2 regions of the Peribacillus sp. CSMR9 genome follow, and region 1 is predicted to be linked to the other one. Evidence: riboswitches for the same ligand, from Rfam matches in the RefSeq annotation. Region 1 holds a riboswitch; the other holds the start of a gene.
What was found. A riboswitch is a leader RNA that binds a small molecule or an ion and turns the genes downstream of it on or off. The one in region 1 is predicted to bind glycine.
Positions count from the first base shown of each region.

Region 2: another riboswitch for glycine. It lies ahead of N9I19_RS10620 (amino acid permease); the one in region 1 lies ahead of glyA (serine hydroxymethyltransferase).

Region 1 covers NZ_JAOPHO010000010.1:59,847-75,311, reverse strand. The annotation lists gene N9I19_RS08135 (thiamine pyrophosphate-dependent dehydrogenase E1 component subunit alpha) at 1-303, opposite strand, end outside; gene sdaAA (L-serine ammonia-lyase, iron-sulfur-dependent, subunit alpha) at 925-1,800, opposite strand; gene sdaAB (L-serine ammonia-lyase, iron-sulfur-dependent subunit beta) at 1,835-2,497, opposite strand; gene N9I19_RS08120 (hypothetical protein) at 2,784-3,038, shown strand; gene purU (formyltetrahydrofolate deformylase) at 3,218-4,087, opposite strand; gene lpdA (dihydrolipoyl dehydrogenase) at 4,409-5,806, opposite strand; gene N9I19_RS08105 (iron-sulfur cluster biosynthesis family protein) at 5,918-6,229, opposite strand; gene lipA (lipoyl synthase) at 6,268-7,146, opposite strand; gene gcvPB (aminomethyl-transferring glycine dehydrogenase subunit GcvPB) at 7,356-8,840, opposite strand; gene gcvPA (aminomethyl-transferring glycine dehydrogenase subunit GcvPA) at 8,833-10,185, opposite strand; gene gcvH (glycine cleavage system protein GcvH) at 10,187-10,582, opposite strand; gene gcvT (glycine cleavage system aminomethyltransferase GcvT) at 10,741-11,850, opposite strand; gene glyA (serine hydroxymethyltransferase) at 11,997-13,247, opposite strand; glycine riboswitch at 13,434-13,537, opposite strand; gene N9I19_RS08070 (amino acid permease) at 13,865-15,244, opposite strand.
Region 2 covers NZ_JAOPHO010000017.1:15,629-31,093, reverse strand. The annotation lists gene N9I19_RS10625 (amino acid permease) at 1-1,258, opposite strand, end outside; glycine riboswitch at 1,775-1,853, shown strand; gene N9I19_RS10620 (amino acid permease) at 2,059-3,399, shown strand; gene N9I19_RS10615 (DUF3311 domain-containing protein) at 3,667-3,867, shown strand; gene N9I19_RS10610 (sodium:solute symporter family protein) at 3,864-5,345, shown strand; gene N9I19_RS10605 (hypothetical protein) at 5,506-5,700, opposite strand; gene N9I19_RS10600 (hypothetical protein) at 5,905-6,093, shown strand; gene N9I19_RS10595 (hypothetical protein) at 6,090-6,233, shown strand; gene argH (argininosuccinate lyase) at 6,244-7,728, opposite strand; gene N9I19_RS10585 (ABC transporter permease) at 7,744-9,432, opposite strand; gene N9I19_RS10580 (ABC transporter ATP-binding protein) at 9,429-10,541, opposite strand; gene N9I19_RS10575 (extracellular solute-binding protein) at 10,556-11,647, opposite strand; gene N9I19_RS10570 (ROK family transcriptional regulator) at 11,650-12,873, opposite strand; gene N9I19_RS10565 (NEW3 domain-containing protein) at 13,138-15,465, shown strand, end outside.

The sequences.
Region 1 (15,465 bases):
ACAAAGCCCTGTCACTTTCCCATAGATTTCAGCCATCATCCCGTTTAGGTCGCATTCTTTTGCAATACAGTGGCCATGCCCCCTATGAGTGCTTGTAATGCTGTCTTTATCGGATAGGTGTGCACATACTCCTACAGCTACCGCCTCCTCCCCAGCATACAAATGGACAAAACCTGGTAAAATCCCCTTTGCAAATGATTCATGAACCTGGTCTTCAAATTTTCTTATTTCCAGCATTTTTTTGTACATCCAATAAGCTTTGTCTTGTGATAACTTCATTTCATTCTTTTGAACCGTTTCCATATTTCAGCCCCCAATCATTAATAATGAGTCAATGATCTATATTGCAAATAGTGTGCCAAAATGGAAGTTCGGTAAATTAGGACTTTTTCTATTTTCAGTCGAAACAAAACGAGACAAAATGAGATTGTTGTCTCGTTTTGTCTCGTTTTTTAAAAATATATTATCCCAATTCACTTACCACTGAAGTGAAAAGATGGTTTGAATGTGGAAGCAGTCTGTTTAAGGAACAAGCTCTTTATGCACCATTTACTTATATGCTAGTACTTACTTATGGGGCAAGTTAGTTAAAGTGGAACAAAATCTTCGTTTTATTAAGAAGCGCGTGCGTTCTATGTTGGGGTTCAAACAGTATCCTCTATATTGAGTTCATCCACCAAGTAATACGATTTTGATCGGATTCCGTCATCAAGGTTTGAAAATCAAAGGGTTTCAGTCCTACAATGCGAGTCCTCTGAAACCTGAAGGCTCCGTAACTGAAGCTAGGGTTCACCTTATATCCCTGATTAGTCATGAACAGGGTTCAATTTTGTACCTAGAGGTGACTTTGTTATTTCTCCAATGTATTGCAATACAGAGAACTTTTGAGGACAAGGATTTCATATCTGAGCTTAAGGTGTAGGTTTATTTATATGAACCGAAAATTTCCTTTGCCAATCTACGCCCAGTCGGAGTCGCAGCTAGGCCGCCCTCTGCCGTTTCACGAAGTGCAACTGGCATGGTCAATCCTATTTTATACATGGCGTCGATAACTTCGTCACATGGAATGCGGCTCGTAATGCCTGCAAGTGCCATATCAGCTGCCGTTATCGCGTTGGAAGCACCCATTGCGTTTCGTTTCACGCAAGGAACTTCGACCAATCCAGCAACTGGATCACAAACCAGTCCAAGCATATTTTTCAATGTGATCGCCATCGCTTCTGCGGCTTGGCTCGGTGTACCGCCGGCAAGTTCAACTATCGCAGCTGCCGCCATTCCACTTGCCGAGCCCACTTCTGCTTGGCAGCCACCAGCCGCTCCAGAAATGGAAGCGTTGTTTTCAACCACGAATCCAAAGGCAGCGGAGGTGAAAAGAAAATCAATCATTTCAGCTCGGGTTGGGTGTAATTTTTCTTTCACGGCAAATAACGTACCGGGAACTACTCCAGCAGAACCGGCAGTTGGAGTTGCACATATCACTCCCATTGCTGCATTGACTTCGTTCGTCGCAACGGCTTTACTGACGGCATCCAGTAGCAAGTTGCCCCCGAGTGCCTTGCCTGTTTTGATATAATTTTGCAAAAGAACGGCATCCCCGCCGGTTAGACCTGTAACGGATTGCACACCTTTAAGACCTCTCTCAACCGCTTGCTCCATCACTGTCAAATTCCTGTCCATCTTTTCAATGACCTGTTCTCTCGACAGGCTTGAAAACTCCATTTCTTGTAAAATCATGATTTCCGCGATTTTTACATTTTTACTTTCAGCAAGTTCAACCAACTCTGTTACATTTCGGAACATGTTTTTACCTCCATATCTGTGCCCACACTTTTAATCATTCAACCATCCTTATGACTTGCGACACGTTTTCCAAACTTTCAATTTCCTTCATGACATCGCTCTTGATTTTCTGATCGACTTCAATCACCATGAGAGCCATTTGACCTTTTTCTTTACGTGAAACTTCCATATGCCCAATGTTAATTTCATGATTGGCTAAAACCGTTGAAACGGAAGATATAATTCCATAAACATCGTTATGTACCACTAAAATAGCTGGGTTTTCACCTGACAATTTTAGCTTGAACGTATTCAACTCTGTTATTTCTATCGTTCCGCCGCCTATCGAGATCCCAACAAGTTCTAATTCTTTACTTTCGTCGAACAGTCTGATTTTGACTGTATTAGGATGATCCATCACCGTATCCTCGATTATAAAGGTAACTTCCATACCCGCTTCTTCCGCTATCGTCAATGAAGTGGGAATTCGTTCATCATCCGTATCGAAATCCAAAATTCCGCCTACGACAGCAACATCCGTACCATGTCCCCTGTATGTTTTTGCAAAAGAACCATATAAAGAAATGATGGCTTTCTTCGGTTGCTTTTCGAATAATGTCCGTGCTACTCTGCCGATTCTGGCAGCTCCTGCTGTATGTGAGCTCGAAGGTCCAATCATGACGGGACCGATTATATCGAATGCAGATCTATATTTCATCGTGTAATGCCCCTTTTCTGGGAAAAGATTTGTTTAACCGCCTTCATATGCCGCTTTTTGTTCTAATTCGCCGTTATTTGTGAAACGGTCCTAATCTTTTAATTCTGAACACGATTAGCAAAGGAAACCTACCGCAGCTCCCACAACTGCACATAGCCCAGATGTGATCGTTGCCTTTACAGGATAATGGAAGCCACACATAACTTCCAACCCTGCGATTGGTGTGGCCCGTCCCGGTTACATGTTCAAAAAGTATGGAAAAAGCTCTACAAGACGAGAACTTCCCTTGAGCAAGTCAATGCTTAAAAAGAGTTCTTTTAACTATAATAATTTCAGTTATCGAACAGGCGAAAAAGGTAAAATACATGTCGATTTTACGATGCTTATTTATATTTATAATGCTCAGAAATTAGCAGTGAATCGCCTCAATCAACAAATGCACAAAATGAATCAAGCTGTTTTTCGTTTAAGTAAACGTGGCAAAACTTTTATGGAATTGATTTCAATTATAATAGAGATTGAGATGTGGGCATTAATATAGGAATAGGTATAAATAGTAATGATGTCGCGTTGAGATATGACAAAATACTACCAAGAAAGAGTATTTTGTCTGCTCTAATAGATTAGTAGAGAAAAATCTTTAAAAATATTGGAAAAATAATAAGTTCCTCAATTATCTTTAAAGTTTATCTCCTATCATTGAACATCATAATATTGTATTTAATCAAACACGATTGTTTTATTACCATGAATAATAACTCTATCTTCAATATGCCAAGAAACAGCTTGGGCAAGAACCTGTCTTTCCACATGACTTCCGGTAACCTTTAATTCTTCGATTGTATGTCTATGATTAACCCGCTTTACATCTTGCTGAATAATGGGTCCTTCATCAAGATCATTCGTAACATAATGAGCAGTTGCTCCAATTAACTTAACACCACGGTTATAGGCCCTCGCATAAGGATTTGCACCGACAAATGCCGGTAAGAAAGAATGATGGATGTTAATAATTTGATTTGGGAACTCCGATACAAATGTAGGGGAAAGAATTTGCATATATCTAGCCAAGGCAATAAAGTCTGCTTTCCCTTTCAATAGATCCAGTGCTTTCTGTTCTGCTTGTTGCTTCGTTTCATTAGCTAAAGGAATATGATAATAAGGGATGCCATAACTTTCTACTATTTTTTTTAAATCAGGATGATTACTGATCACCATCGGAATTTCCACTGGAAGTTCATTCGATTTCCAACGCCATATAAGCTCCATAAGACAGTGATCCATTTTGGATACAAAGATAGCCATTCGTTTTCTTTTATTATTACCGCTTAAGTTCCATTCCATCGCATAAGCCTGGGCCAGCACATGTAAGTCCTCTTCAAGTTTTGCATAGGAAGCATCAAAGTCGTTTAAATCAAATTCGATCCTCATAAAAAACATACCTGCTTGTGGATCCGTCGTATGTTGGTCAAAATGAACAACATTTGCTCTGCTTTCTAATAAAAGGTTAGATACAGCTGAGATAATACCTGGTTTCTCTGGACAAGATATTAATAATTTAGCACGGTTAACATTCACTTCTTTATACAATGGTCTCTCACCATCCTTTAGATTTGTAATTAAAATATGTAAAAACTTTCGAATTCAGAAGGGGTGGCTAAACTCTACCGCTATAGGTGTCCGAACAATACCGTTACTACACTTTCATTTCTAGCAATCTTGAACTACGGTGAGAGGGACGATAGACCTTAAAATTTTTTTACTGACAGACGCTTCCGCTTCCGCGATTTAACATCTCCGGTTTTCATAGTGAAACTACTTGATACTTAATATCGAACTTCTCCCACCTATCATATGGTTCGCCTCCCCTTAAGGAAGAAGTATTCAACTCTTCTTTTAATATTTTTATATCTATGAGTGTATTTCCTTACCATATACAGCTAGGGCAGCTTCCCCAATTGCTTCCGCTAATGTAGGGTGAGGGTGTATCGTATGCGCAATATCCATAGCTGTTGCATTTAATACTCGTGCAAGACCAACTTCTGAAATCATATCGGTTACATGTGGCCCAACCATATGCGCTCCTAACAACTTACTAGACTCTTGTTCAACAACGAGTTTGACAAAACCATCTGATTCACCAAAAACAAGAGCCTTTCCAATCGCACGGAAGGAGAACTTTCCTGTTTTTACTTGATATCCTTTCTCCTTCGCATCCTCTTCTGTTAAGCCTACACTAGCTACCTCTGGGTTACTATATATGCATTTTGAAACAAGAGTTTGATCAAGTGGCACAGGGTTTTCTCCTGCCATATGTTCAATTGCGATGATCCCTTCGTGTGAAGCAACATGGGCAAGCTGTAATCCTCCAATCACATCTCCAATTGCATAAATGTTTGGCTCATTCGTTTGATAATACTCATTTGTTTGAATAACACTCTCGACTTCAACTTTGGTATTTTCAAGGTGAATGCCTTCTATGTTTGCTAATCTTCCGACAGATACTAATAATTTTTCTGCTGAAAATGTCGTGTCTTTCCCTTTATATACCGCCTTTATAGAGACACCGTCACCTTTTTCCAACGATTCTGGAAGTACCTTTGCCCCTGTTACGATTTTCACACCTTTTTTCTTCATTAGTCGCTGTACTTCCTTTGAAATATCTTTATCTTCTGTCGGTAAAATGCGCTCGGCATACTCAATCACAGTCACTTCTAATCCAAAGTCAATAAGCATCGAAGCCCATTCTATTCCAATAACACCGCCGCCGACAATAATGATGGAATTTGGGAGCTCTTTCATTTGTAGCGCTTCATCCGATGTCATCACATATTCGCTATCTGCTTCTAGGCCGGGTAATGTCCTTGGACGAGATCCTGTAGCTATTAAAATATTTCGAGAGCTTAATATTGTTTCCCGTTCATCATGAATCAGTCTCACTAAAACATCTTTTGACTGTAAAATACTTCCTTTCCCTTCAAACACATCTATTTTCCCTTTTTTCATTAAATGTTGTACACCTTTAAATAAGCGTTCTGTTATTTCTTCTTTTCTGGCCTGTACTTTTGAGAAGTCCAGTCCAACTTCCGGTGCAATAACACCAAATTTATCTGCATTTTTTGCATTCGAATATACCTCTGCACTTCTTAATAATGCTTTACTTGGAATACAACCTGCATGAAGGCATGTTCCACCAAGTTTTCCTTGTTCAACTACCGCCGTTTTTAATCCTAATTGAGACGCACGAATGGCCGCAACATATCCACCGGTGCCGCCACCGATGATAACAACGTCATATTTTTGATTCACCTAATACATCCCCCTTTTGTTTTCATAACCATGAATATATGGATAGTGTAAGAAAACAACTAACATATTAAACACGATCTATTCTATTAATAGGTAAGCCGTGACGATTCTTTAATTTATTTCAATGGCACATGCACTGGATGCAAAGCTTTTTCCAACAATAAAGCCACTATCTTCTATATAATCAATTTGTGTTTCTTCATTTAAATAGCGTTTTGTAAAATGATCTAATCTAAGCTGAAGTCCCTCATATTCAATAATTGCATCGTTTCGGCGGGGTTCATCCAATAAGAGGGAGAACTTCACCGACAGCCCGCAGCCGCCGGCAATATCAGCGTCAATGCGAGGAATTTGGGCACCCTTACATGTCATTTCCTTCAGTTTATTCATGGCTGCCTCTGTTATTTTTATTTTGACTATCATCTGATTCTCCCCTTTCTTAATGGTTTATTGAAAAATGATTACGCATTAACCTTAGTTGCCCGAACTTGTTCATCTGCATGATAGGAGGAGCGAACAAGCGGACCGGATTCGCAATGACTAAACCCTTTTGACATGGCAATGTTTTTCAGTTCTTCAAACTCTTCTGGGCTCCAATATTTTTCGACCTTTAAATGTCGTTTAGTAGGCTGCAAATATTGACCAATAGTCATGATGTCCACATCATTAGCGCGAAGATCATCCATTGTTTCCATAATTTCTTCTTTTGTTTCTCCTAGACCAATCATGATGCTTGATTTCGTCGGGATAGTGGAATTCATTTGCTTTGCCCGCCTTAAAAACTCTAGTGAACGTTCGTATGTTGCACGTGCACGAACTCTGGGAGATAAGCGTTTTACTGTTTCAATGTTGTGATTCAAAATATCTGGCCTTGCATCCATTAATGTTTTTAAGTTGTCATATTCCCCATTCAGATCCGAGGGGAGAACTTCAATGCTGCAAAATGGATTTTGCCGCCTCACTGCCTTTACGGTTTCTGCAAATACTTCTGCTCCGCCGTCTTTTAAATCATCACGAGCAACAGCGGTAATCACCGCATGCTTTAAGTTCATTTGCTTTACTGATTCTGCGACACGTTCGGGCTCTTCCCAATCAAGCTCTGATGGTAGCCCTGTTTGAACTGCACAGAATCTGCAAGCCCGCGTACATACACTTCCTAAAATCATGAAAGTTGCCGTTTTTCGTACCGCCCAGCATTCATGAATATTAGGACATCTTGCTTCTTCACAAACAGTATGAAGTTTTTTTTCACGCATCATTTTCTTTAAGCCTGTATATTGTTCATTCGTATTTAATTTAATTTTAAGCCATTCTGGTTTACGAAGATCAGTGATGGACATTTTATTTCTCACTCCTATGAGCAGATGTAATTTTAGCTTTAAATAGGTTGATCAATAGGGCTAAAAAAAGGCCGATTGAGTTTCTCCATTGCTCTGTCTTTTTAGTTCTCAATATCCTTTTTAAACACGCTTATGAAACCACCTAGAATGAAATATTGAGATTCTTTTCTTTATAATCCATCCTTGGTGGTCCATGTTCAATCATTCATTTATGACGTTACCGTTGCTTCCTCTACTACTTCCTCTTTGGAATAACGCAAGATTGGTTGTCTAGCTGCTTGGACCTCATCCAATCGCCCAATCACCGTAGTATGTGGTGCGTCTAAAACTACCCCAGGGTTTTCTTCTACTTCTTTGGCAATTTGAATCATTACATCCGCAAATGCATCGAGTGTTTCTTTCGACTCTGTTTCTGTCGGTTCAATCATCAAACATTCCTCTACATTTAACGGGAAATAGATGGTCGGCGGATGGTAGCCGAAATCTAGCAGACGTTTTGCCATATCAAGTGTTCTTACACCCAGCTTTTTCTGCCTGGATCCGGATAGGACAAATTCATGCTTGCAAATTTGTGAATATGGCGCTTCAAAGTATGGCTCTAATCTTTTACGAAGGTAATTAGCATGAAGCACGGCACTTTCTGATACTTGGCGCAGCCCTTCTGGACCCATCGTGCGAATATACGTATACGCCCGCAAGAGAATTCCGAAGTTTCCATAATACCCTTTTACCCTTCCGATAGAGTGCGGATAATTAGCGTTCAGCACATATTTATCACCTTCTTTTTCTATGCGCGGCACTGGCAAGTAAGGAATAAGTTTCTCTTTCACACCGACAGGACCTGCCCCTGGTCCGCCACCTCCATGAGGCGTAGTAAATGTTTTGTGCAGATTTAAGTGCACGATGTCAAAGCCCATTTGACCTGGTGTTGTTTTACCTAAAATGGCATTGGCATTCGCTCCGTCATAGTATAATAGGCCCCCTGCTTCATGAACAACCTGAGCAATTTCCACAATTTCTTTTTCAAAAAGTCCAAGGGTATTCGGATTTGTCAACATTAGCGCAGCTGTATCAGATCCCACATGTTTCTTTAATTCTTCTAGGTCAACTAATCCATTTTTATCGGATGGAATCGTGATCGTTTGAAAACCAGCAACACTTGCACTTGCAGGATTTGTACCGTGCGCTGAGTCTGGAACAAGTACTTTCGTTCTGGTTTCACCTTTTTGAGCATGATACGCCTTAACCATCATTAAACCTGTCCATTCCCCTTGAGCCCCTGCGGATGGCTGTAATGTTACAGCATCCATTCCTGTAATGACGGCTAGCTCTTCCTGTAATTCATATAAAACTTCTAATGCACCTTGTACTGTTTCAACGGGCTGATATGGATGAATGCGGCTAAAGCCTTCCAACCGTGCCACATCTTCATTTATTTTCGGATTGTACTTCATCGTACAAGAACCCAGTGGATAGAATCCATTATCGATTCCATGGTTTTTATTTGAGAGCGCTGTGTAGTGGCGGACAAGCTGCAACTCTGATACTTCTGGCAGCTCCGCCGGTTCGTCACGAATTAAATGCTTTGGAAATTTTTCATTTATATCAACATAGTCAACGTCACTATCCGGAATACTTGAACCTACCCGTCCTGGACGACTTATTTCAAAAATTAACTCATTATATTCAACCATTTACAATCGCCTCCAAAGCATCAACAAATTGGTCAATTTCTTCTTTTGTTCGCTGCTCAGTCACAGCTAGCAGCATTTTATTTTCAAAACCGTAATCACTTTCTAAATCAAATCCACCGATAATACCCGCCTTAAGAAGTTTTGCATTGACTTCCTTTACCGGACGAGGAAGCTCGACAACAAACTCATTGAAGAATGGTGCCTCATTGATTATGGTAAAGCCCTTCTGCTCTAGAGTTTTCGCCATGTAATCAGCTTTCTCAATGTTTAGCTGTGCCATTTGACGAATCCCTTGCTTACCAAGTGATGTCATACAAATAGAAGAGGCAAGAGCATTTAATGCCTGGTTGGAACAAATATTGGATAAGGCTTTATCACGGCGAATATGCTGTTCACGTGCTTGAAGTGTTAACACAAATCCACGCTGTCCTTTTTCATCTGCTGTTTGGCCTACAATGCGTCCTGGGATTTTGCGCATGAGTTTTTTATTTACCGCAAAATAGCCGCAGTGCGGACCGCCAAAGGACATTGGGATTCCTAATGGCTGCATATCACCGATTACAATATCTGCCCCAAGTTTCCCAGGAGCCTGCAAGAGTGCTTGTGCAAGAGGATTGGCGCTTACGATTAAAAGGGCACCCTGTTCTTCCGCAATTTTCTTAATTGCTTTTATATCCTCAATGGAACCGAAAAAATTCGGATATTGAACAATTACGGCAGCAGTGTCCTTATCTATTTGTTCTTGCAGCTTCCCTAAATCTGTAACCTCATCAGCTAGGTTTACTTCCTCAGCTGTATATCCCGGGCCTCCTGCTACTGTATGTAAAATAGCCCTGGATTCAGGATGTACCGCTTTGGATACAAGAACTTTCGAACGTCTTGTAGATGCAACAGCAAGTGATGCAGCTTCTGCAAGCGATGTAAAACCATCGTACATGGAAGAATTAGCCACATCCATACCTGTCAACTCACAAACCATCGTTTGAAATTCAAAAATTGCTTGTAATTCACCTTGACTGATTTCCGGTTGGTAAGGTGTATAGGCTGTGTAAAATTCGGAGCGTGAAATCATATGGTTTACCACACTTGGAATGTAATGATCATATGTACCCGCGCCTAGGAAAGTCGGGTAATGATTCGCATTTTTGTTTTTGATAGCAAGCTGGTTCATTCTTTTCACAAGCAGAGGTTCAGGAACCGCCTTTGGGATGTTTAGCTCACCCTGCAATCTGATTTCAGCTGGAATATCTCCAAATAACTCATCTATCGAAGAAATATTTAAAAATGTGAGCATCTCGTCTTGGTCTTGTTTCGTATCAGGAAGGTATCTATAAGTGGCTGTCATATTATTCCTCTCCTTCATTAGTAAATGCTTGATACTCATCTTCGTTTAGATGCGAGTCTAACTCTTCTGGATTGGACATTTCTACTTCGACTAACCACCCTGCTTCAAATGGATGCTCGTTAATCGTCTCTGGAGCGCCTTCTAACTCTTCATTTACAGTAACTACCGTACCTGAAACAGGTGAGTAAAGTTCGGAAACTGCTTTAACCGACTCGATCGTTCCCATCGATTCATTTACAGCTACTTCATCATCAATCGCTGGGTTTTCAACAAAGACGATATCACCTAACGCCTTTTGTGCATAATCAGTGATTCCAATACGTACACGATTTCCTTCTAATTGTTGTACCCACTCATGTTCTTTGCTATATCTAAAACTTGATATTACCTTCGTCATTGTATTTTCCCCTTTTCTTTTGGTTTTTTTCACTATTGCCATAATTCAGAATATAATTTAGATGATTTTACCCTTAGGAGCCGATTTCAAGGCTGCATGCAAGGTAACCGAAATCGACTCCTGAAAACTACACGATAACTCTATTAAAATATTTCCGCTTACCTTTTATAGAATGGTGCATTAACAATAACGGCTTCAATCTGTTTATTTCGGATTTCCACTTGTATCGGCGTCCCTACTTCAGCTTGATCGGCTGATACCAAGGCAAGACCTAAGCTTTTCTTCAAAGATGGTGATTGTGTTCCTGATGTCACAATACCTATTTCCTCTCCATCTTTAGAAATTATCTTGTAACCATGACGCGGAATTCCCCGGCCTATTACTTCAATCCCTACTAATTTTCGTTTTAATCCAGTTTCTTTTTGTTGTGTAAGAGCAGATTTTCCAATAAAGTCACTTTCTTTGTTCGTCTTTACGACAAAGCCGATTCCTGCTTCCAGCGGGCTGATATCGTTACTTAGTTCTTGGCCATAGAGTGCAAGACGTGCTTCCAGCCGAAGCGTGTCCCGTGCACCAAGTCCGCATGGTTTTAATCCATTCGTGGCTCCTGCTTCTAAGATCTTTTCCCAAAGTACTTCCGCTTTGTCTGCAGATAAATAAAGTTCATATCCATTTTCTCCTGTGTAACCTGTACGGGATACAAGTACATCGGTAATCCCCGAGATGTTGACATGTTGGGCGAATTTAAAAGAACCAATTTCTGATAAATCTATTTCCGTTAACTTTTGCAAAATGCTTTCTGCCTTTGGTCCTTGGATGGCAAGCTGAGCGATGTCTTCCGAAATATTTTGGAGTGCCATCTCTCCTTTTACATGCTGCTTCATCCATTCGTAATCTTTCTCAATATTTGCGGCATTAATGACGAGTAAATATTTTTCATTCCCTAATTTATAAACTAATAAATCATCGACGGTTCCACCGTCTGGATAACACATTGCGGTATACTGTGCTTGATTGATGCTAAGCTTTGTTACATCGTTTGTAACAAGGTAGTTAATATAACTCTCGGCATCTTTCCCTTCCACAAGTACTTCTCCCATATGAGAAACATCAAAAAGTCCTGCTTCAGTTCGAACAGCTTCATGCTCTTCTAAAATGCTAGTAAATTGAACCGGCAGAGCCCAGCCACCAAAATTTATAACTTTTGCTCCGTATTTTTTATATACTTCAAAAAGCGGTGTTTGCTTTAATGCTGTTTCAATACCCATGATCTACCCCCAATTATGATTTTTTGTAAAATAGATGTTCTTTCACCTGTTACCGGTTTCTTTCATTGCCATGATTCCAAAAGACATATCTCGCTGCCATGGCCGTTGCTCAGGTTTCAGCAAAGGCATAATTGCTGCCCCTTTCTTCACACAGTCGTTGGCTCTTGAAATAACGGATAAACACCGCAAATCTCTTTAGTTGTTACTCTTGCTTTCTCAATAACGGCTTTATTCCCTTTACTTTTTAGAACCGTTGCAATCACTTCGCCAATTTTCACCATCTCTTCCTTCTTCATACCTCGAGTTGTTAAAGCTGCTGTCCCCATTCGGATACCGCTAGTAACAAATGGCTTTTCTGGATCATAGGGAATCGTATTTTTATTAACGGTAATGCCCGCGTCTTCCAATAACTTCTCTGCTTCTTTTCCTGTTAAATTCCACGGACGTAAATCCAAAAGGACAATATGATTATCTGTTCCGCCAGAAACAAGGGCTGCACCTTCATTTTTTAATGTTTCGCCAAGTGTTGTAGCATTTTCAATGACTTGTTTCGCATAATCCTTAAAGCTTGGTTGTAAAGCCTCGTTGAAAGCAACTGCTTTTGCTGCAATGATATGCATTAGTGGACCGCCTTGAATTCCCGGGAATACGGATTTATTAATCGCTTTGATTATTACTTCATCGTTCGTTAAAATGATTCCCCCCCGTGGTCCTCTTAATGTTTTATGAGTTGTACTTGTCACAACATCTGCATATGGGATTGGGGAAGGATGAAGACCAGTAGCTACCAGCCCGGCTATATGAGCCATATCCACCATAAGTTTTGCACCAACTTGATCGGCAATTTCTCTAAATCGTGCAAAATTAATCGTTCTTGGATAGGCACTTGTCCCAGCAATAATCAATTTAGGTTTTTCTTTCTTTGCAATAGCTTCCAACTCATCATAATCAATTAGCTGTGTATCTTCTCTAACTCCATAAGACACAACTTCAAACCATTTTCCTGAAACGCTGACTGGACTTCCATGAGTTAAGTGGCCACCATGTGAAAGGTTCATTCCCATCACCTTATCACCAGGCTGAAGCAGTGCGAAAAAAACTGCGAAATTGGCTTGTGCACCTGAGTGAGGCTGAACATTTGCATATTTGGCACCGAAAAGCTTTGTTAAGCGCTCAATAGCTGCTTGTTCTGCCACATCGACAAATTCACATCCGCCATAATAGCGCTTTCCTGGATAACCTTCTGCATATTTATTTGTCATCACGCTTCCCATGGCCTCCAATACATCAGGGCTAACGAAGTTTTCTGATGCAATCAATTCCAGTGTTTCATGTTGACGTTGTCCTTCCTTCTCAATAGCATCAAAAATGGTAAAATCATTTTGTTGTAAACTCATTTTATTTTCCTCCTAATGTTTTCGCGTAATTCTGAATTTTTACTTAATAACGAATTTCAATATGGTACTAGACAATTAAGTTTCTTTCCCGCTACAGGCCTACTTTTCTATGAAAACTGTTAATAACAGTATGCTTTACACCCTTTTTTGCACGCAAAAAAGGACAGAAAAGGGTCGTAGCGTTCTCTACCCTTCTCTGTCCTTTTACCTGAGAGTTTAGCTCCATCTTTAATAGAGCCTTTCCCCTTTGGTGGCGTAAATGTTTATACGCGCTCTCCAGAGGTGCGTCCATTTGTGGTTCCATCTACCTGAGAGATTTGTTCCAAGGGTCTTTTTGGAACTTGCTCCTTCGGTGGCTTGTCGCTTTGCACTCTCCCACAACTGTCATCCGCTTATTCAATTTGGTACATTTAGAATAGTTGTTGATAATAATTATGTCAAGCATTTTTGAAAGCGCTAACAATAATATTCTGAGATATTTTTTTTAATTTTAATATGATCATCCAGATATCTTAAGCTTTTTATAACGGGCAGATTTTTTACTCACGAGTTGGAAAATATGGAGCGGCAGCTATCTGGACAAACACCGTTAATGGAATCAAAGGGTTTCTTGCTACTTAATTCCCCGCTGCCTCTCTCTGATCCGCCTGATCTACCTGCGTTTTGCGCATCTTATAAATCGCAACCAGCATAATAAACCAAACAGGAGTTACGATTAAGGCAACACGAGTATCGTTCGCAAGTGCAAGAACAACAAGGACGAACGCTAGGAAAGCAAGGATCAAGTAATTGGAAAATGGATAAAGTGGTAATTTAAATTTGTTCATTTTCACTAGATCTGGTCTTGTTTTACGATATTTCAAATGGCTGATGACTGTAATTCCCCAAATAAAAATGAAACATACTGTAGAGATACTTGTAATCAAGGTAAATACTCCTTCAGGCATTAAATAATTCAAAACAACGGAAATTAAAATGACAACCGTTGAAAAGACCAATGCATTGGAAGGTACTTTACGGTCATTAAGTTTTGCAAACGGTACAGGTGCATTTTTATCTTTGGCAAGTGAGTATACCATCCGGCTTGTACTGAAGATTGCACTGTTACATGCCGAAGCCGCCGATGTTAAGACGACAAAATTGATGATACCAGCAGCTCCAGCGATACCTACGGCCACAAATACTTGGACGAATGGGCTTTCCGTTGGGATGATTGCGTTCCACGGATAAACACTCATAATGACAATAAGTGCGCCAATGTAGAAAATTATAATCCGAATAGGAATATTATTGATCGCTTTGGGGATAACTTTTTCTGGATCCTCTGTTTCACCTGCTGTTAGTCCTACAAGTTCAATGCCAACAAACGCAAACACTACCATCTGGAATGAGAGGATAAAACCATTTATTCCATTTGGGAAGATACCTTCGTGACTCCATAGATTCGTGAAACTTGCTGCGCCTGAATCAGTGGAAAAGCCTTTAATAATCATGAAAATACCGATAACAATTAGTGCTAGAATAGCTATGACTTTAATTAATGCGAACCAGAACTCCATTTCGCCAAAAAGTTTTACCGTTGCAAGATTCATAAATAGTAGAATGACAAGTGCAATTAATCCTGGCATCCACTGTGGTACAGAGGGAAACCAGTATTGAGTATAAAGACCAACTGCTGTTAAGTCGGCCATTGCGATTGAAATCCAGCAAAACCAGTAGGTCCAGCCGGTTACAAATGCAGCCATTTTACCTAAATAGTCTCTTACAAAGTCGACAAAGGAATGATAGTGCAAATTAGATAAGAGTAGTTCTCCAAGTGCGCGCATGATTAAAAAGCAAATGACGCCTGTAATCATGTAAGCAATTAAAATGGATGGCCCGGCTAAATGAATAGATTTTCCTGCTCCAAGAAATAATCCCGTTCCGATTGCCCCACCAATAGCGATGAGTTGTACGTGCCTGTTTTTTAGCCCTCTATCTAACTTTTGTTCCTGCATACGAATTCCCACTTTCTACTTTTATAGGATACTTGGATTTTTTCCCAATAAAGAGTCTGTCTTTCAATGAGTGTGAATTATTAGCGTACTGGGAAACTGTCCACCACTGTAAGCGCTTTCTTGGATAGGTACTAGATATAGTGAAATAGATCTACCAACCTTTTTGAAAATATAGCGTTAATTGTACAAATCAAAAGATAGACTCATTTATCACAGACCTT
Region 2 (15,465 bases), on a different contig from region 1:
TGATCCACATACCCACCAGCACCATCAGTAAAAAGGCAATTGTCGCATAATTACTGTAAGGGGCCAACGGCATTTTGAACGGATGTTTCTCCATTTCAGCAGCATTTACCTTTCTGAATTTAAGCTCACTGATAAGTATGACAAACCATGGAATCATTCCGGGTAAAACACTCGCACTGTACACATAAAGGAATAATTCCGGCGGTGCAAGGTAATTCAGGACAACCCCGATACCCAATCCTAATAGTACAGCGATCGTACAATATGCCGGCACTCCACTTTTAGATACTTTTGCAAAGATTTTAGGAGCTTGGCCATTCAATGCCAGTGTGTAAAGCATACGCCCTGCACTGAAGATCCCACTGTTGCATCCTGACATTGCCGCAGTGATTACGACAAAGTTAATGATGCCTGCAGCTGCTGTGATACCGATTTTAGCAAAGGTTGAAACGAATGGACTTCCGATGTCATCTAGTTTATCCCATGGATAAACCGTCACGATGACGAATATAGCGCCAATATAGAAAATTAAAATGCGCCATATGATTGATTGGATCGCTTTTGTTACGGTCTTCGTTGGATTCTTCGCTTCTCCGGCCGTGATGCCGATGAGCTCAACGCCTTGATAGGAAGCCACGACAAGGGAAAGCGCAAAGAAGAATCCTGTCCAGCCTCCAGTAAAGAAGCCGCCATTTGCCCAAAGATTCGATAATCCAATTGCGTCTCCGCCATTCCCTATTCCAAAGAAAATAAGGCCAAGGCCGGCAATGATCATCAATACAATCGTTATTATTTTTATAAGCGCAAACCAAAATTCAAATTCCCCGAAAGATTTTACGGAAATGAGGTTGGCTGCCCCCAAGATGATCATGGCGACCACACCTGGTATCCAAGCTGGTAACTCCGGGAACCAATACTGCATATACATTCCAACGGCGATGATTTCGGACATTCCTACGATTACCCATTGAAACCAATTGCTCCAAGCAGTCATATAACCTGCCAAAGGATGTATATAGCTGCTAGCAAAGGATGCAAAAGAACCCGTAGTCGGTTCTAAATATAGCATCTCCCCCATAGAACGCATGATGAAAAATATAAATATACCTGCGATGGCATATGCAAGCATTACAGAAGGCCCTGTCCATTTAATCGTGCTCGCCGATCCCATGAATAACCCGACCCCAATGGTTCCGCCCAAAGCTATCATTTGAATGTGACGTGCCTCCAGCCCTCTCTTTAATTCCTTGTTTGACATGATTAACTCCCCCAGATGCAATATTAGCAGCAATGCTCTTCCATCCTTACCGCCAATCGACTCTATTTATTATTGTGGTTAGAAATGCCTTATCGTAATCATATAAATAACACTTTAATTTTGTTTTCTTATCTTATAATAGTAAATACTCTGTAAAAACACAAATGTATTTTTCAAAAAAACAGTTGTCAAATATATCTTGGCGATTTTTCCTATCTTAAAATACCTTTTTTAAAAAAAGTGAATCAGTATTTTATAATAGTGATTACACAAAAAAAAGAGTAGAATCAAGTGAACGTTTAAAAAAATTAAAACCATTTCAATGTGTTATAAACCTCCTATAAGACTGGCTAACTCCCAAAAAAAATTGTTGACCTTCAGAAAAATAGATGATAGAATTCCAATATTATTTTATAAGAATAATGAATGCTTCAGCAGTGGAAGATCACCGCAGACAGACATTTTTACACAACCGCATACAAGCAAGCGATGAATGCTATGGATGACACTATAGCAGGAGCAGCTTCTGGAGAGACTGTACAAGATGCAGCGCCGAAGGATTCACAATCTCAGGCAAAAGGACAGAAGAGTAACGAATGATAAATTGTTATTCTGAACCCTTTAAGAGATTGGTATATCCAATCTCTTTTTTTATTGTCCACTTTGTGATTGGACTTAAAACAACACTCGTGAAAACCATTGGAAAATGGAAGCTGGGTAAAAAAATCACGTCCTTCTCCAAGACCATGCAGGTTTGAAATCATTCACTACCAAGACTATAAAAGACGGGGGCGTACGAATTGGCTAAACAGGAATTAAAAAGAGATTTAAAAAATCGTCATGTACAACTTATTGCAATAGGAGGAACCATTGGTACCGGTTTATTTTTAGGATCCGGAAAAGCCATACAAATGGCAGGTCCATCTATCATCTTCTCCTATCTAATAATTGGAATTGCCTTGTTTTTTGTGATGAGAGCCCTAGGCGAATTGCTCTTATCCAATGCAGGGTATACTTCATTCACTGAATTCGCAACCGAATATGTCGGCCCATGGGCTGGCTTCGTGACCGGTTGGACATATTGGTTCTGTTGGATCATGACCGCAATGGCCGATATCATAGCTGTCGGTGTCTATATACAATACTGGTTCGATATCCCTCAATGGATACCGGCTCTAATATGCCTTGTCATTCTGTTAGGATTGAACCTATTGACCGTTAAGTTATTTGGCGAATTGGAATTCTGGTTTGCCATCATAAAAGTAATCACGATCATCACCTTGATATTCGTAGGAATCATTCTCTTGGCCATCGGCTTCAATACCAATACGGGAACGGTTTCCCTAACGAACCTATGGACTCATGGAGGCATGTTCCCAAATGGAATTTCCGGATTCCTGTTGTCTTTACAGCTGGTCGTCTTCTCCTTTGTAGGTGTCGAATTGGTCGGGGTTTCAGCAGCAGAAACGGCGAACCCGAGAAAGAACATTCCGTCTGCCATCAATAAAATCCCAGTCCGGATTTTACTTTTCTATGTAGGTGCCATATTCGTCATTCTCTGTGTCAACCCTTGGACACAACTGGATGCCACGAGCAGCCCATTTGTAGAAGTCTTTGCGCTAATCGGCATCCCTGTCGCTGCAGGGATCATCAATTTCGTCGTTTTGACATCAGCTGCTTCTGCATGCAACAGCGGTTTATTTTCAACAAGCCGAATACTCTATACGTTAAGCAGGAATGGAGAAGCCCCTGCTAAACTGAAAAAATTAAATCAACAGGCTGTTCCTAGCAATGCCTTATTAACATCAACAATCGTTGTATCACTAGGAGCATTGTTAAGCAAACTGATACCGGAACAGGCATTTACCGTTGTGACAACCATCAGTGCCATCTGTTTCATATGGGTATGGAGCATCATCTTGATCTCACATATCAAATATTCGAAAACACGGCCGGACCTAAGAGCCGAATCAACTTTCAGGGCTCCTTTTACACCCTTTATCAATTACGCCATTTTAGGATTATTCCTGTTCATCCTTATTGTTATGCTATTCGCTGAAGCTACACGGCTATCACTGCTCATGACGCCAATCTGGTTCATGGTCTTGGTGATACTATATAACTATCAGAAAAAAAGATAGTAAAAGGATAAAGCCTTGAACTCTATAAGAATTCAAGGCTTTATCTTTTATCAGCTGCTCTGTTGCTAAAAATATATCAAGCAACTGCATTAAATTTCATATCAAAATAGTGTAAGCTTATATTTATCATCGGTTCCTTATCAACGAAGGAATATCCGTCATGTATGAATTTTCCATCCAGTTTGGTTCACCCATCCATCAGTGGCACTGAAGTAAAACCCCCATTGTTGGACGTTTCACTTTATTTAAAACGGAGGGGTTTGTTTAATGAAGATTCTATATATCCTTACTCTAGTTCCTTTTATAGGCATACTAGGATTTCTACCTTTTGTTAATAGAATAGAACCTTATGTATTAGGGATGCCTTTCAATATGTTCTGGATGGCTATGTGGGTGGTCCTTACCTCTGCCATCTTGGGCATCATGTATAAGCTGGATCCCCGGAATCGGGAAGGTGACCAGGAATGAATATTGCTCTCATAATCATTTTAGCTTTTTTACTACTATCGATATTTTTAGGCATTCGTTCTTCAAAAGGAAAAGATATGAACTTGGAACAATGGACGGTGGGCGGACGCGGTTTTGGTGCAATATTCGTCTTCCTGCTGATGGCTGGGGAAATCTATACGACCTTCTCCTTCCTTGGCGGCAGCGGCTGGGCCTATGGCAAGGGCGCACCCGCTCTATATGTTCTTATTTACATTACTTTGTCTTACGTATTATCCTATTGGCTCCTTCCTGAAATATGGAAATATGCCAAAGAAAATAAACTGATGTCCCAATCCGATTTTTTTGTAAGCAAATATAAGAGTCCCAGTTTAGGAATTTTGGCTGCGCTTGTCGGTGTGGTGTCGATGATTCCAGTGATCGTCGTGCAGCTGAAAGGATTGGGGATCATTGTCTCAGAGGCATCTTATGGTGCAATCTCAATGTCTGCGGCGGTATGGATGGGGGCAATCGGCCTTACCATTTATGTAATGATTTCCGGTATACACGGCTCAGTCTGGACAGCAGTCATTAAAGATATCATGATGATCGCCATTATAGGATTCTTAGGAATTTATCTGCCCATTCATTACTTTGGTGGATTTCAGCCGATGTTCGAAGCAATTGATGCGGCCAAGCCTGGTTTTCTAAAGTTCCCCGAGCAGGGACTTAGCATATCATGGTTCATCTCCACGGTAATATTGCTCGTATTTGGTTTCTATATGTGGCCCCAAGTTTTCAGCGCGGTTTATTCAGCTCGCAGCGGGAAGGTATTTCGAAAAAATGCCATCATCAGCCCTTTATATACGCTCATGCTGTTATTCGTATTTTTTGTAGGGTTTACAGCTATATTGAAAGTGCCTGGACTCGTAGGGGCAGATGCAGACCTCTCATTGCTGCGCCTTTCGATCCAGACCTTTGACCCATGGTTTATAGGTATAATCGGCGGGGCTGGGTTGCTGACCGCATTAGTGCCAGGATCCATGCTTTTGATGAGCGTCGCTACACTGCTCGCTAAAAACGTCTATAAGGAATTTGCACCTACAGTATCAGATCGCCACGTTGTAAGATTGGCAAAGATCCTTGTGCCAATCATTGCCCTTATAGCCGTCTACTTCACCTTAAACGGCGGCGAAACGATGTCAGCATTAATTCTCATGGGATACAGTCTCATCACACAGCTATTCCCGTCCCTTCTATTTAGTCTGAAGAAGAAAAAGAATCCAATCAATAAATATGGCGCAATCGCCGGCATCATCACCGGATTGGCCATCGTGATCTGCATTACACTCAGTCATTCAACAATAGGGACCCTGTTTCCATCCTTGCCACAAGCAGCGAAAGATTTGAATGTGGGAATCATCGCCTTGGCATTCAATTTCATTGTGATGATAACGGTAAGTCTTGCCCTCAGGAATCATGCGGTTCAGTTGGAACCAAAATCCGTTAACGATATATGAAGCACTCATTGATGCTGATTATTTTGGAAATCCTGTGAATGAACATCAGGCTCAGTCAAAAGACTGAGCCTTCCTTCGAATAATACAGTAATAATGTCCTTTTTCTTAAGAGTGATTATAGAAAGTTAATAGCCGTCAAAAAACAATGTCTCATAATAAACTACCAATCTTTTTTGTTTATAATCAAATCCCCTATTTTAACTAATAAATTCATCAAGGTTCTGGCTACTACCAGACCATCCATAGCTAAATCATATCCACCTTTTAATAAGGCTTCCGGATTAAAGCAAAAAGTAATCGATATTACAAAAGCTATTAAAATCAGGATAAAACCGAACTGAGAACTATTTGACATTAACGTTCCGCCTTATATTATGTATTTTACAAATAATAGCATCGTTTTGGAAATAATCTTCATTTACTATCATTAGGGAAATCTCAGTTGCAATAGAAATCAAAATAAATAGCCACCCTAATAAAGAATGACTATATATTATGAAATATGAACTTTAAAATACATCCCGCATTGCTTTTACTCGTGAGTTTGGTGCAAATACTCGTGAGTTTGGTGCAAATACTCGTGAGTTTCATGCTTTTACTCGTGAGTTTGGAGCAAATACTCGTGAATTTCATGCTTTTACTCGCGATTGGAGCAAATACTCGTGAGTTTCACGCTTTTACTCGTGAGTTTGGAGCAAATACTCGTGAGTTTCACGCTTTTACTCGCGATTGGAGCAAATACTCGTGAATTCCACGCTTTTACTCGCGATTGGAGCAAATACTCGTGAATTCCATGCTTTTACTCGTGAGTTTGGTGCAAATACTCGTGAGTTTCATGCTTTTACTCGTGAGTTTGGAGCAAATACTCGTGAATTTAATGCCCGTTAAAACTCATAACTTAGTAATCCACTAAAGCCTTCCTTCCATCATTCAATGTTTTAACCATTTCCTTATACTCCTGCAACGCTTGTTCCAGTTTTTGTTTTCTATTTACAATCATCCTCGAAACCTCTTTCGGGCTGGGCCCGCCTTGAATGCTTCTAATTTCCACAAAGTATTCAGGAGAGATGATTTTTTTCCATTCGTCTTCAGTTAAATTCACTGCAACGAATTCATTGATGATCTTGTTGATTTCTTGTGTGTCCCAATCATATAGCTCTTTCCCTTCACTTATCGACCGTTTTGCAATTGTACTTGCTATGGAGTGGGCTTTTCTAAATGATATCTCGTAATCTCTTGATAGGGTATCAGCTAATTCAGTAATTGTTATACTGGATTTTGCGGCCATTTTTTTTGTATGTTCTTCATTTACTTTCAATGTTGATATGACTGCATACATTAGTTTCATGACACGGCCTGCATTCGAAAAAGCCCGATATAAATGCGGCTGTAAATCATCTTCCGTATCGACGATATCACCAAATGGTGTGTTGTGGATCATATTCATTGCAGCAAGTGCATCACCATACGCACTGCTTGCAATCGAACGGGAATGTTCAATTGATACTGGGTTTCTTTTTTGCGGCATGATGCTGCTAACTTGAACATAAGGATCTGCCACATGAAATGTACCAAACTCCCTTGTCACATGCTGCAAGAAATCTTGAATCCACCTCCCAGTATTAACCATGCACGTCATAATGGCAGTTGCGGTTTCCAATAAATAATCAGCCCCGCCTATTGAGTCATAGGAATTTTCAACAACCACCTCAAACCCAAGCAGTTCAGCGGTACGGTTACGGCTGATTGGAAAACCAGTAGTTGTTAACGCAGCCGCGCCCAGGGGGGATTGGTTCACCGTTTCATAGGCTGCCCATAACCGTCCAATATCCCTTTGAAGAACGTCATAAATGGCTAAAAAGTAATGGCCTAATGTAGTCGGCTGAGCCGGTTGGGTATGCGTGTAACCAGTAATATAGGTTTCTATATGTTTTTCTGCCTGCACCAAGAATGCCTCGCTCAATTGGTTTGCATAGCCGATCAATTGGAGAAGATGACCTCTTATAACAAGCCGATACATCGCAACTCCCATATCATTACGGCTACGGCCGATATGAATCTTTCCTGCGAGCTCGTGACCGATTTCCTCGCCAATCTTTGCCTCCATCATGAAAAATAAGTCTTCGAATTGAGGTTGATAGGTCAGGAGAGTGAGATCTGTTTGAGCCACTTTCCGAATCCCCTCCAGCATGGTTTTCGCTTCTTCTTCTTTAATGATCTTTTGTTCCGAAAGCATGATGACATGTGCCCGATGAATATCGAACATAACATGAAATAAGTAATCTCTTTGATCATTAAAAACAGGCATTAGAAGCTCTTCCGCATATGTTTTTCCGGGAAAAACACTGCCTTCATTTTTGATAAATTCTTCAAGCTTACTCATCTTTGAACCTCCGATTTATAAAGCTTTTTCCGCTTTTATTCCAAAAAACTTGTTCGAAATAAAAAGAACGATAACTATCAGCGTGATTTGAATCATCCCATAGGCAGCTGCCTGCCCCATATTGAACATCCGAAGCTGATTCATGATTTCAATAGATATGGGTCTGTTTGAAATCGTGTACAACAGGACTGAGGTTGGGAATTCTCCTACAGACTCTATAAAGGCTAATAATGTCCCTGATAAAACACCAGGCAAAATAATCGGTAAAATGACCTTTCTGAAGGTATAAAACCACTTTGCCCCCAAGTTTCTTGCCGCTTCCTCAATTGAGTCATCAAGCTGTTCCAGAACGGCGTTAGTTGAGCGAACAACAAGGGGAATATGTCTGATGAAATAGGCAAGGGGCAAAACCCAAAATGTTCCTACTAATATTTGACCGAAAGAAAAAACGCTAGGTTCATTAAATGCGAATATCAAGTTCATCCCAATAACCGTTGCAGGCAAGGCCCACGGAATCATGACTAGGATATCAATAAAGCTTTTCCCGACGAATTTCCGTTTAACAAGAACATAGGACGCGATGACCCCAAACACCAAATTTGCTAGTGTGGCAATAACAGCCATCAGTAAACTATTTCGTAACGGTTTAAAGATATTGGGGTCTTCAAACAAAAGTCGGTAATTTTCCGCATTAAATACTGTCGGGTACGTTTGAAACGTCCAGGTTCCATCCGGCACAAGCGAAAGCAATAGAATCGTAAAGTGCGGTAAAAGCAGAATAAGTACGCCGATGATACCCGTTACGACCATCATCCACTTCATAAATGGATTTTTCACTTCACTCCTGTGTGCCCCAATCCCTTTCGAAGCCATGCGGTAATCTTTCCTATTCTGATACCAACGCATGAATAATAGAAATGAAATTGAAACAATGGATAGAATGACGGATTGAGTGGCAGCAATTTCCATATCACCATTGATTTTCGAAAAATAAATTTGCAGGCTCAACACCCTGTACCCCCCAGCTAATAGAAACGGGGCACTGAAAGAAGCCATTGATATCATGAAAACAAGTAAAGAAGCGGCAACGATGGCAGGTGTCAATAATGGAAATGTCACCTTCCAAAAAACCTTGAATTTATTTGCGCCTAAGTTATATGCAGCTTCTTCCAGGGACGGATCAATTTTATTGATTGCAGCGGATACGGTCATATAAAAATAGACATACATCGTATAGGCATGAACGATCAGGATTCCTGATACCCCGCCAATTTTAAATGGAACTTTATCGAGACCGAACATATCCTTGATAGCATTTGGAATTAATCCCGATTCTCCATATAAAAACATAAAGGCCATAACCCCCACCAATGATGGAAGAACAATCGGCAAAATCGCTGCTGATGAAAAGAAGCTTCTGCCTGGAAAATCGTAACGGTTAAAAATGAATGCGAGCGGAATGCCAATCAAGGCACTGACCAATACACTCAATATGGATATATAAACGGAATTCCATAGAGCCTCTAGGTTCGTTTTTGATTCCTGTATGAAGAAGTCCTGATAATTCCCCAGGGATATCGATCCGTCTTTTTGCAAACTTTCTATAAATGTTCTCGACGATGGGTAGAGAACATAAGCCACGAGCACTAATAAAACTGGTATTAGGAGCCAAATCGTTAGTCTAGTATCACGATTTTTAATCATGGAACTTCACCGCTTATGACAGGGATAAGGCGCAGCTGTTTCCCAGGAAGTTGGACATATACTTCCTTCCCTTGATAAAAGTATCCAAATTCATGAGTATTAAATACATCCACCCTTAATAACACGTTTTGAACATCCACCATGACATTTACTACAGATCCAAAGAATTGGACGGAATTGATTTTACCTTTAAAGATATTCATTCCCTCTTCGGCCACATCCAGAATCCTGATTGCTTCAGGACGAATCGAAACAGCAAGGTCATAATCAGTCTGCAGAATAGAAATTCCTTCACTAACTTGATTTTGTACATTGAATTTAATCGGTTGTTCACTGTTTTTTAGGGTTACCACTATATTATCTTGTTGAACTTTTTCGACTTGAACGGGCAATAGATTAATCTCACCTATGAAACTCGCCACGAAATCATTGGCCGGCCGATTATAAATTTCTGCCGGCGTCCCGACCTGGTGGCATACACCAAAATTGAACACAGCAATCCGATCACTCATGGACAATGCCTCAGCTTGATCATGTGTGACATAAATGGTGGTAATCTTATAATCACGCTGCAGCCTTAAGATTTCTACCCTCATTTCATCACGAAGCTTGGCATCCAGATTACTTAATGGTTCATCCAGCAGCAATATTTCCGGTTCAATAACCAGGGCCCTGGCAAGGGCAACACGCTGCTGCTGTCCTCCGCTTAACTGGCTCACTTGACGACTCGAGTAGCTCTCCAGTCTGACTTTGCGAAGTGCATCCAGCACTTTCCCCTTTAAATCGCTTGAAGAAACTTTTCTCACGCGCAAACCAAATGCAACATTTTCAAATACAGTCATGTGGGGAAAGAGGGCATAGTTTTGAAATACCATGCCTGTATTCCTTTTCTCCGGAGGTACACGCGTCATATCTTTGTTGCCGAATCGGACGACGCCTTTTGTTGGATAATAAAAACCGGCAATCATCCGAAGCGTTGTCGTTTTACCGCAGCCACTTGGGCCAAGAAAGGTAAAAAACTCGCCTTCTTTGATTTCCAGATTTAAATGATCAACAGCTATCGTTTTCCCGAAGGCTTTTTGGACATTCTCTATTTTTATTGACGCCATCCAACGACACTTCCTTATTCTTTAATTTCTTTATCCCCACTTTTTATATTTTCGTCCCAATATTTCATCCACTCGTCACCTTTTTCTTGGAATGCATTCCAATCAATATCCATCGCTTTAATTTCTGTATCCGTGATCCATTCAGGTAAATCCTTCACATCACTTCTGGTCGGAATCCTGTAAAAGTCTTCCGCCAAAATCTTTGCGGCTTCTGGTGAATTCACAAACTCATAAAACGCTTCAGCCGCTTTGGGATGTTTGGCACCTTCAACGATGGCAATTCCTTCTGTCAATACTGGCGTTCCGCTTTCAGGAATGACGAACTCAAACGGATAATTTTTATTTTCTTTCAGCATGACAACATCCGGCATTGCCCAAACGGAAAGCGAGCCCTCTCCTTTTGCCACCTTGTTATACATCATTTCCGGGTTGGCTGAATATTCCTTTGTATTTTGGTCGAGCTTCTTTAACCAGTCATATCCTTCTTGTGGATCATTTGTATCCTTATACGTACGATAGATCATCGCAGAAAAAATTGTCCTCATCGTCCCGGAGGCTAGCGGATAGCGGAGGATGATTTCATCTTTCCACTTCGGATCAAGCAGCTCATCCCAATCTTTCGGCACTTCGGCTTTGGATAGTTCTTTGCTGTTGTACATGATGACTTCTGGTGTCTGGCTCGTTCCCGTCCAATACCATTCCGGATCGCGGAATCCTGCATCGAGACTATCGGAATAGGTAGGCTTATAAGCAGCTAGCAGCCCCTCATCCTTTGCTTGATTGAAGTTTGTGGAAGGTGCTCCCCACCAAACGTCTGCCTGCGGATTATTTTTTTCTGAGCGAACACGGTCAAGGATTTCCTGAGACCCCATATCAAGCCACTCAACATCAATGCCATATTTACCTTCGAACTGCTTTTCGAATGTTGATAAAATATCTTTGCCATGCGGTGAATAAACGACGATTTTATCTTCCAACTCACCTTTTTCTCCCTTGGCACCGCCAGCATCCGAATTCGTTTTCGTATCAGTACCGTTACATCCTGAAATCAATATTGCTGCCGATAAAGTCAGTACTGAAACAAGCGACTTTTTCCTCTTTTTCATTATTAATCCCCCTCATCATGAAAATTCAAAATGCTATCATGTTCCCTTAAGAATAGGGAAACCGCTCCTAATACTCCTGCGTTTTCTCCCAGTTGTGAAATTTTCATTTCTACTAAACTTGGAAGATATCGATCAACGATCTCACGAATTCTAGGTAAAATGTATTCAGATGAATTTAATACACCACCTCCTAATATGATCACATCTGGATTTAGCAAACTAGCCGCATTGACAATTCCGCAGGCTAAATGTTCGATTGCTTCATTAATGACGGCCATGGCTGTCGTGTCCCCTTTTTTCGCGGACAAAAAGGCATCTTCCCCTGTCAGTTCGGAAGACTTAGCCCGTTCAAATAAAGAATGCTGAGGATCTTTGAGAACAGCTCTAGTAAAATGACCGCCAATCGATTTTCCTCCTGCGACACTTTCCAAATAACCGTATCTATGGAAAATCGGCTTGAATTCACGCTTCATATCCTCTTTGTCCGTCACCATATAACCCATCTCCCCAGCCGCACTGGAAGCCCCTCTGTATAACTGGTTATTCAAGATAATGCCGCTTCCTATACCGGTTCCAACCGCAATGAACAACAAATTCCGCTTATTTTGTGCATTACCCAGCCACTGTTCACCGAGTGCCGCCGCGTTTACATCATTGTCGAGAAAAATAGGGAAATCAAAATACCGTTTCGCTTCCGCTATAAACGGATATTGAATCCATCCTAAACTCGGTGCCTCTATGACTAATCCGCTTGCCGTTTGCGTTATACCAGGAATCCCAACCCCCATCCCTAATATCCTGTTTTTCACAATCTGATTCTTTGCAATTAACCGTTCCGTTTCAATCGCCATTTGTTTAAGAAGACCTGATTGCAAATAATTTTTTGTTGAAAAACTAGTTTCAGCAAGGATTTTTCCACTTAAATCACATAAAACGATTTTCACTTTCGTCCCGCCAATATCAGTCCCAATGATATAGGCAGCCTTCTCATTGAAAAAGAGCTGGATAGGCCTTCTCCCACCTTGAGAAGAGGACTCTCCAATCCCTTTCTCAAATACCCATTTCTCCTGTATAAGTTCATCCACAGCCAGAGAAACAGTCGGTTTACTCAACTGAAGCTTAACGGCGATTTCCGCTCTTGAAATGGGTGAACATTGTTGAATGCATTGAATGATCCTTTTTTTATTTGCATATTTTTGATGACTGGGTGTTTTTTTAAAACTCATCACATCACGGCCTTACATCATTTAGTTAGTAATTCTTACTAATTAAGTAAAAATATAACTTAAAGGAATTTAGCACACAAGTTTTTTTTTGATTCTTTTAAATATTCTCATTTTAATAGTTACTTCGCATTATTTACATTTATAACCATCAATGATATTTATTAGATATGTTTTTTCCGTCTGGTTGGTTAGAAAATATTACTAACCTACATTAATTTCTTCACAAATGTTTAGGTATTTTAGTTGAAGGAGGTTAAATGAAAAATGAAAAAAACTCTGGTATCTTTGCTTTCTCTTTGGTTCGTTCTTGCATCTTTGCCGCTCGGGGGCAGCGCTGCAAAAACGGAGAAAGCCAACGTTGAGTTATGGAATGCAGTCAAGCCACTCGAGACAACCGTGACATTCTTAAACAGCGGAGCCCATCCAGATGATGAGCGAAGTGACTTTCTCGCTTATCTATCGAGAGGATTAGGTGTGAAGACATCCAGCCTGATTGCAAATCGGGGTGAAGGGGGACAAAATGAAATTGGGGATGAACTGGACAATGCTCTTGGAATCATCCGTTCAAGGGAAATGATAGAAGCTGCAAAAATCACTGGGGTGAAGGCGTATCATCTAAGTGAAACAACCTCTGATCCCATTTATGATTTCGGCTTCTCTAAAACACCAGGGGAAACATTAGAAAAGTGGGGTGAAGAACTCACGTATGAACGGCTTATCCGCTTTATTCGAACGTATCAGCCTGATATATTGATGCCTTCCTTCCAAAATGATGATACCCAGCATGGACATCATCGAACAATGACAATCTTAAGTGAACGTGCCTTTAAGGATGCCGCTGATCCAACTGTTTTTCCACAACAATTGAAACAGGGACTATCTGTATGGCAAGTGAAAAAGTTATATTTACCTGTTTCCTCCGCAGATCAAGCAACCACTTCGATTGAAATCGGAAAATATGATCCAATATATGGTATGACTTACCCGCAGCTTGGGGAACAATCCCGCTATCTTCATAAAAGCCAAGGCATGGGTTCTGATATTCCTGCAGCACCTCGACAGGTCCATCTGGATTTGAAACAAAGTGCCGTTGATACAAAAAAACAGTCGGACCTTTTTGCAGGTGTACCTTATAATTTTACAGAATGGGCTGAAAAACTCCCTCACTCAGCTTCAAAATTAAAGGGTGAATTTAAATACTTACAACGAAATTTGGATGCCGTTATTACGGCTTATCCAAATGATAAACGTGTTTTTTCAACATCCCAAACAGCGCTCTCCAATGTTCGTTCAATTATTGCGCAAATCAAAAAAGCTAAGCTAAGCCCTGCCACGAAGAACGACTTGATTCATAAGCTCTCATTAAAAGATGAGCAATTGCAAAACGTCAGTTATGTCTCCTCAGGACTGGATGTTCAAGCTAAAGCTGCTTCAATGATTCTTACGAAAGGCCAAAATACGAACGTAACCGTAACCTTGAAGAATAACGGGAAACAAGCATTGAAAAAAGTCGCGGCTGCATTAAACGTGCCTAAAGGATGGACGGCTAAAACAAAATCTAAAGAAATCAATCTAAAACCAAATGAATCAGCAAAAATAACCTACCAGGTTAAAGTCCCAGAAGATGCAGCTTATTACCATGCTTATGATGAATCAACAATTACAACCAATATTTCTTATAAATACGGCAGCACCAAAACTGCCATAAAGGAAGAATTGGATGGAACGATAGCTGTCCTTCCTGACGTTGGCCTTACCCTATCTCCTGAAGATATCGTGGTAAATACAGTAGATGTAAAAGAAGAAATACCAGTGACCGTAACCTTGAAAAATTATACAGAGGGAAAGACATCAGCAAAGGTCGCTTTGAAAATCCCTGAAAACTGGGAAATCCTCCCTAAAAAAGCCGCCGTATCATTTAATGAAAAATCAGAAGAAAAACAAGTGAAGTTCACCCTCACACCACCGAAGGCAATTCGAAATGGGGAATATCAGGTTAAGGCAGTTGCCACTGTCAATGGAAAAACCTTTGATTCTACCATCCAGGAAATTTCCTATGACCATATCGGAACATTCTATTACCAATACCCAGCAGCCATCAACACCGTTGCATTTGAGCTTTTAATGCCGGCTTCATTAAAAGTGGGTTACATTGAAAGTGGATTTGATAAAGTAGCAGATTACTTAAGCAATGCAGGCCTTAACATTACAAAGTTAACCGCAGCTGATTTAGCAGAAGGTGATTTGAGCCAATACGACACGATCGTTACAGGCATACGTGCCTATCTATCCAGGGAAGATTTGAAGGCAAATAACGCTCGCTTACTTGAATATGTGGAAAATGGCGGTCATCTCGTCGTTCAATACCATAAACCTGGTGATGGATGGGATGCCCTGAAGACTGCCCCATATCCACTTACCCTCGGGAATCCTTCCATTCGCTGGAGGGTAACAGATGAAAATGCCGCGGTAAACGTGTTGAAACCAGAATCAGCGCTTTTTAACTATCCAAATAAAATAACATCGGACGACTGGAATAATTGGGTTCAAGAAAGAGGATTGTACTTCCCAATGAAATGGGATAATCGATTT